2 linked regions of the Microbispora hainanensis genome follow. The protein of the gene in region 1 interacts with the protein of each later gene in a pairwise test. Links are inferred from orthologs where the notes say so. Each region holds a gene or a part of one and is shown on either strand. Other genes may lie near its edges.

The links.
Region 2: the proteins of rlmN (region 1) and ftsZ interact in binary tests that used the Escherichia coli proteins (3 or more experiments, as listed by UniProt). The link is inferred for Microbispora hainanensis from one-to-one orthologs.

The regions. Positions count from the first base shown.
Region 1 is NZ_CP108086.1:4,387,379-4,390,622, forward strand. Bases 198-3,130 are described here. They hold rlmN (23S rRNA (adenine(2503)-C(2))-methyltransferase RlmN), read left to right. Parts: upstream 198-1,074; coding sequence 1,075-2,187; downstream 2,188-3,130. Other genes in these bases: OHB01_RS20590 (suppressor of fused domain protein), read right to left, coding at 198-970; OHB01_RS20600 (hypothetical protein), read right to left, coding at 2,314-2,985; OHB01_RS20605 (ABC transporter ATP-binding protein), read right to left, coding at 2,982-3,130. In the rest of the region: more of OHB01_RS20590, read right to left, coding at 1-197; more of OHB01_RS20605, read right to left, coding at 3,131-3,244.
Region 2 is NZ_CP108086.1:5,170,785-5,173,983, reverse strand. Bases 167-3,054 are described here. They hold ftsZ (cell division protein FtsZ), read right to left. Parts: upstream 2,378-3,054; coding sequence 956-2,377; downstream 167-955. Other genes in these bases: OHB01_RS24175 (cell division protein FtsQ/DivIB), read right to left, coding at 2,625-3,054; OHB01_RS24185 (YggS family pyridoxal phosphate-dependent enzyme), read right to left, coding at 209-922. In the rest of the region: OHB01_RS24190 (cell division protein SepF), read right to left, coding at 1-74; more of OHB01_RS24175, read right to left, coding at 3,055-3,199. UniProt on the Escherichia coli protein: Essential cell division protein that forms a contractile ring structure (Z ring) at the future cell division site. The regulation of the ring assembly controls the timing and the location of cell division.

The sequences.
Region 1 (3,244 bases):
GGAGCTCCGACTCGTTGAGCGGAAGCAGCCACAGCCACCGTACGGCGTCGCCGCCGAACATGAATCCCGACATGTCGGGTAGCCCGGGCGGGTCCATCAGCATGAGCACCCCCTGGTGCCCGCCGTCCAGCGGAAACGTGGCCGGATCCTGGAACCAGCGGGCCGTGTGCCCATGCCCCAGCCAGGTGACCGACCGCCACGGATACTGCCCCAGCCAGGCGAACAGCCGTGCGGCGGCCCTCGGATCCTGCCTGGTCGCCAGCGCGAGTTCCACCCGGCACGCCGTGTCGTACATCTCCGCGGCGGGCATCCGCTGGCAGCTCATGCCGACGGTGGACAGCACGGTGTAGTCCCGGGTGAACGTCGGCGGGCGCTCGCTGACGCCCACCAGCGGGAACCGGTCGCCGGAGACGTCCCAATAACGGCCGGGCGGCCCGAGCCTGCTGTCCAGGTGCCCGAGCACGAACTGCTGGTAGGTGGCCCAGCTGCCCTCCGCCTGCCGCCACTGCCAGTACGCGCGGGCCTTGGCCACGCGGGGAGACAGGCCCTCCAGCGCCTCGCCCAGCGGCCAGGCGAACGGCGACTCCCCGACGGCGTCCCGCGCGTACCCGGGCAGGCCGTGCTCCAGGTCGGCCCACGCCGGAATGACCGCCAGGAGCGCGTCGTTCTCGTACAGGGCGACGCCGTCGCCCTCCTCGAACCACAGCACCGACAGCGACTCCGCGTCCAGGGGCGGGCGGCCCGAGGGGTGCGCGGTGTGCGCCTCGGGCATCACCGGCGGCAGCCCTGCCTCGGCGCGGCCCGCATCGGCCTCGGCGGGCGCCGGGACGTGGTTGGCCAGCCAGACCGCTCCGTGGACGATCCCCTTCGCGTCACGAAGGTAAGCTACGGAGGAGGTCCGGTCGGCTTCGATCGTCAGTGTGCGGCTCCCGTAGGGGTTGGTGCTGGTGAGCACGACAGTGGTGTCCACACCTCACCTCTCGTACGCCTCCGGGATTCGACCGCCAGACAGAATGTAAAGCCGCGTGCGCCGGTCGTTAAGACCACGGCCGCGGATGATGGAAAGGGTTTTGCGTGAGCGAGCAGCCGAAGACCGGGCAGCTGACCTTCGTGGCGCCCCGCAGGGCCAAGCCGCAGCGCCACCTCGCCGACCTGACCATGGCCGAGCGCCGGGCGGCCGTGGCGGAGCTGGGGGAGAAGCCGTTCCGCGCCGACCAGCTCTCCCGCCACTACTTCACCCGGCTGACCGGCTCTCCCGAGCAGATGACCGACCTGCCGGGCGCGCTGCGCGAGCGGCTGGTCGAGCAGCTCATGCCCCCACTGCTGACCTCCGTACGCGAGATCACCTGTGACGACGGCATGACGCGCAAGACGCTGTGGAAGCTGTTCGACGGCTCGCTGGTCGAGTCGGTCCTGATGCGTTATCCCGACCGCGTCACCATGTGCGTCTCCTCCCAGGCCGGATGCGGCATGAACTGCCCGTTCTGCGCGACGGGGCAGGCCGGGCTCACCCGCAACATGTCCACGGCCGAGATCGTCGAGCAGGTCGTCGCGGGCGCCCGGGCGCTGGCGCGCGGCGAGGTTCCGGGCGGTCCCGGCCGGGTGACCAACGTGGTCTTCATGGGCATGGGCGAGCCGATGGCCAACTACAAGGCCGTCATCGGCGCCGTACGCCGCCTGGTCGACCCCGCGCCGGAGGGCCTGGGCATCTCGGCGCGCGGGATCACGGTCTCGACGGTCGGCCTGGTGCCCGCGATCGGCAAGCTCGCCGACGAGGGCCTGCCGGTGACGCTCGCCGTCTCCCTGCACGCCCCGGACGACGAGCTCAGGGACACGCTCGTGCCGATCAACACCCGGTGGAAGGTCGCCGAGGTGCTCGACGCGGCCTGGAGCTACGCGGCCAAGACCAAGCGGCGCGTGTCCATCGAGTATGCCCTGATCAAGGACATCAACGACCAGGAGTGGCGGGCCGACCTGCTCGGCCGCCTGCTCAAGGGCAAGCTCGTGCACGTCAACCTGATCCCGCTCAACCCCACGCCCGGCTCGAAGTGGACCGCTTCGCGTCCCGAGGACGAGCGGGCGTTCGTACGCCTCCTGGAGTCCCACGGCGTCGCCGTCACCGTACGGGACACCCGGGGGCGGGAGATCGACGGGGCGTGCGGGCAGCTCGCCGCGGCGCCCCAATAAGGCGCGGCACCCGCGTCCCGATACCCGCGTCCCGATACCCGCGTCCCAAGACCGCGCTCCGACGATCGGTGCCTTGGTGTCCGGCACCCTGACGACCGGCACCTCGGCGACCGGCGTGGTGGTGCCTCAGGGGCGTGTGCGGCGCAGCCACGTGTAGGCCGCCAGGCCGATCGCGGGCCACAGCAGCGACTGTGCGGTGATCAGGGGCAGCCCGGACAGCAGCACCCCGTGATGGGCGTCCCGCATCCAGCCCATGACCGGCACGGTGAGCCAGCGGGCCCCGGCCATGCTGAGCACCAGCATCGACAGGTAGCCGAGGATCAGGGCGATCGTGGACACCGCCGGGGAGGGCAGGATCGGGCGGCTCGTCAGCGCTCCGAGTGTGAGGCCCGCCGCCGCGGACAGCAGATGCAGCCACACGCCCACCAGCAGCACGGTGAGGGTGGGGGAGCCGACGAGGCGGAGGAGCAGCGCGGCCTCGCCGATCGCCGCCAGGACGAGCAGCGACGCGTACGCCGCCAGAAGGCCGCCGGCCAGTTCCTTCGCGCCCAGGGCCGAGATGGCGACGCTGCGCTGCTCGTCGGGCTCGGTGTCGAGCAGGCCGCGCGCGGCCCAGGCGAGCACCGGCACGAGCATGGCCGCCGAGTCCGCGGTGGCCGCGATCTCCTGCCCGGCGGGAATGGGGCTCGCGTAGAGGATCGCGAGCAGTGCCAGCAGCGCGATCAGCGGTTGCAACGCCCGGTGTGAGGCGACGTAGCCGGCCAGGCGGAACCTCGCCAGCGCCATCACGGCGGTCATCCGGCGACCTCCCGGGTGGCGCGGGCCGTGATGTTCACCGTGCAGCCCTCGGCACGCAGACGGTCGGCCAGGTCCTGCGCCTTCGACGCGGCCACCGCCACCTCCAGCACGGTCAGGGCCGGCTCCCCGGCGCCCTCGATCGGATCGATCGGATCGAGCTCCCGTAGGGCCCGGTCGCGGACCTCGCAGCGGCGCAGGCCGGGGAAGGAACGCAGATCGCCCTGGTGGTCGCTCATCACGACGATGCCGCCGCGCGCGC
Region 2 (3,199 bases), 780 kb from region 1 along the record:
GCGTACCTGTCTTCGTAGCGGTCGTCCTCCACGAGACCGAGGTAGACCGCCATCTTGCGCATCGCGCCGGCCATCGCTCGTCGTCCTCCGCGTTACTGGTGCCTTCAAGGTCCCTTTGGAAGGCCAGGGCGGTAGCCGTACCCCCCTTGGAGCTCACCGCTGATCGACCTCTACCTGTGCGCGGACACCATGGTCCACTTGGGGGACATTACCTGACGAAGGGCTTTCTGCGGCCGAGCAACGCCGTACCGACTCGAAGGTGTGTCGCGCCGTTCGCCACAGCTTGGGGGATGTCTCCGCTCATTCCGGCCGATATGACGTCGGCCGTGGGGTGTTCCTCGCGGACCCGCTCGGCGACGGCCCGCAGCCGCGCGAACGCGGCCGACGGGTCCTCCCCCAGCGGGGCGACCGCCATGACCCCTCGCAGGCGAAGCCCCTCCGTCTTCGCCACGAGCCCGGCGAGCGCCGGCACCTCCTGCGGTGCCGCGCCGCCCCGTCCGGCCCCGCCCTCGCCCGGAGCGGCGTCGAGGGCGACCTGGATGAGGCAGTCGACCTCGCGCCCCGCGCGTACGGCCTCGCGGCCGAGCGCGTCCACCAGCCGGGGGCGGTCCACCGAGTGGACCATGTCGGCGTAGGAGACGACCGAGCGGACCTTGTTGGTCTGTAACTGGCCGATGAAGTGCCACGTGAGGCCGAGACCGGCGCACTCGGCCGCCTTGGCCGCCGCCTCCTGGTCTCGGTTCTCGCCGATGTGCGACACGCCGAGCTCGGCGAGCAGCCGCACGTCGGAGGCCGGGTAGGTCTTCGTCACCGCGATCAGGGTGATCTCCGACCTCGACCGGCCCGCGGCCCGGCAGGCGTCCTCGATCCGCCGCTCCACCTCGGCCAGGGCCGCGGCCAGTTCCTCGCGCCGGTCACCCACGGACCGCGCCCCCGGCCGTACGGATGTCCATGGTCACTTGAGGAAGTCCGGCACGTCGAGGTCCTCCTCCTGCTCCTCGAACACCACCGGACGCCGGGGGCCCGGCTGCGCGGTCCTGGAGGTGATCGGGGTCGGCGGCTCGGGAGCCGGGCGCGGGATCGACAGCGGTCCGGTGGCGCCCTGGTCGCGACCGCCGTCGGCAGTCTCACGCGGGAACGCCGTGGACCCCTCGGCCTGCTGGGCCTGCGGCGCGGACGCCGGCTGCGACGTCGCCTGCTGGACCGGCTGGCTCGCGGGCTGGGCCGGCGGCGGCACCGGAGTGGCCGGAAGCGAGTTCACCGGAAGCTGGGTCACCGGCGGAGTCGCGGGCTGCGCCACGCTGCTCACCGGACGCACGGGCGGTGCGGGCTCCACGCGCGGCTCCGGCTTGGCCGGGGCGGGCGGGGGCGTCGCGGGACGGGCCGCCTGCTGGGGCCGCGACAACGGCGCGGCCACCGGCTTGGCCGGCGCGGGCTCGTCGAACCCGGCCGCGATGACCGTCACCCGCACCTCGTCGCCGAGCGCGTCGTCGATGACCGTGCCGAAGATGATGTTGGCGTCGGGCGCGGCGGCGTTGCTGACGAGCTGGGCCGCCTCGTTGATCTCGAACAGGCCCAGGTCGGAGCCGCCCGCGATGGACAGCAGCACGCCGTGGGCGCCGTCGATGCTCGCCTCCAGCAGCGGGCTGGAGACCGCCATCTCGGCGGCGGCGACCGACCGGTCGTCGCCCCGGGCGTGACCGATGCCCATGAGGGCCGAGCCCGCGCCGGACATGACCGACTTCACGTCGGCGAAGTCCAGGTTGATCAGACCGGGCGTGGTGATGAGGTCGGTGATGCCCTGCACACCGGACAGCAGCACCTGGTCGGCGGCCTTGAACGCGTCGAGCACGCTCACCTGGCGGTCGGAGATCGACAGCAGCCGGTCGTTCGGAATGACGATCAGCGTGTCGACCTCCTCGCGGAGAGTCTCGATGCCGGCCTCGGCCTGCATGGCCCGGCGCTTGCCCTCGAAGCTGAAGGGCCGGGTGACCACGCCGATCGTCAGCGCGCCGAGGGAGCGGGCGATGCTGGCCACGACCGGCGCGCCGCCGGTGCCGGTGCCGCCGCCCTCGCCCGCGGTCACGAACACCATGTCGGCGCCCTTGAGGACCTCCTCGATCTCCTCCCGGTGGTCCTCGGCGGCCTTGCGGCCCACCTCGGGGTTGGCGCCCGCGCCGAGACCCCGCGTGAGCTCGCGGCCCACGTCGAGCTTCACGTCGGCGTCACTCATCAGCAGCGCCTGGGCGTCAGTGTTTATGGCGATGAACTCGACGCCCTTGAGTCCCTCCTCGATCATCCGGTTGACGGCGTTCACTCCGCCGCCGCCGATGCCGACGACCTTGATGACCGCGAGGTAGTTCTGCGGTGCTGCCACGACGAGGGGCCTTTCCGCTCGTTTGCGTTTCATGCGGGCAGGGCCCGCTGTCTTCTGAACTCTCACCCTCAAGTTGAGATTTAGAGTTATGTCAACCTGAGGATTGATACGGACAGTAGGGTTGCGCGTCCCCCAGGGTCAACTAACCGCGCCGCAAGGCCGTCCGGCGTGTCGCGCGCTGTCCTTTTCGCACGAAGCCCCGCTCTCCGGCGGGCCCGGACCACGTTTTCCCGGCCCGTGAGAAATCTCACTTGACCGTCACCACCTGCGGCGAGCTGACATCGTAGCTGGTTCCCGGCTTGGCGAGGGCGGCGAGCAGGACACGTCCCTTCTGTGCCGAGCGCTCCGCGTCTCCCCACACGACCGTACGGCCGTCGGTGAGCTTGAGCGTGATCGACCGGGGCGAGGGGACGCGCAGCTCCCGCAGGCGCTGCAGGACGCTCTCCGGCAGCGCCCGGAGCACGGTGAGCCCGGCTCTGGTGGCGGGGTCGTCCACGGCGGCCCGCTGGACGCGCAGCACCGGCAGCCGGGGCGGGGCCACGGCCACCTCCTGCAGGACGACGCCATAGCGGTCGACGATCGCGGTCGTCACGCCCATGGGCACCGCTGCGGCGGGAACGCGCTCGACCACGCTGACGTGCAGCGTCCCGGGCCAGCCGCGCTCGACCGTGGCCGACTCGACCTCGCGCATGGCGCGCACCCGCTGTTCGACCCCGGCGATGTCGACGGTGGCGAGCGGCGTTCCGGTGCGCACTCCGACGACCTGCCGCACCTGCTCGGCAGGGATCCGGTTGTTGCCGGTGATCTCGACCTCGCGCACGC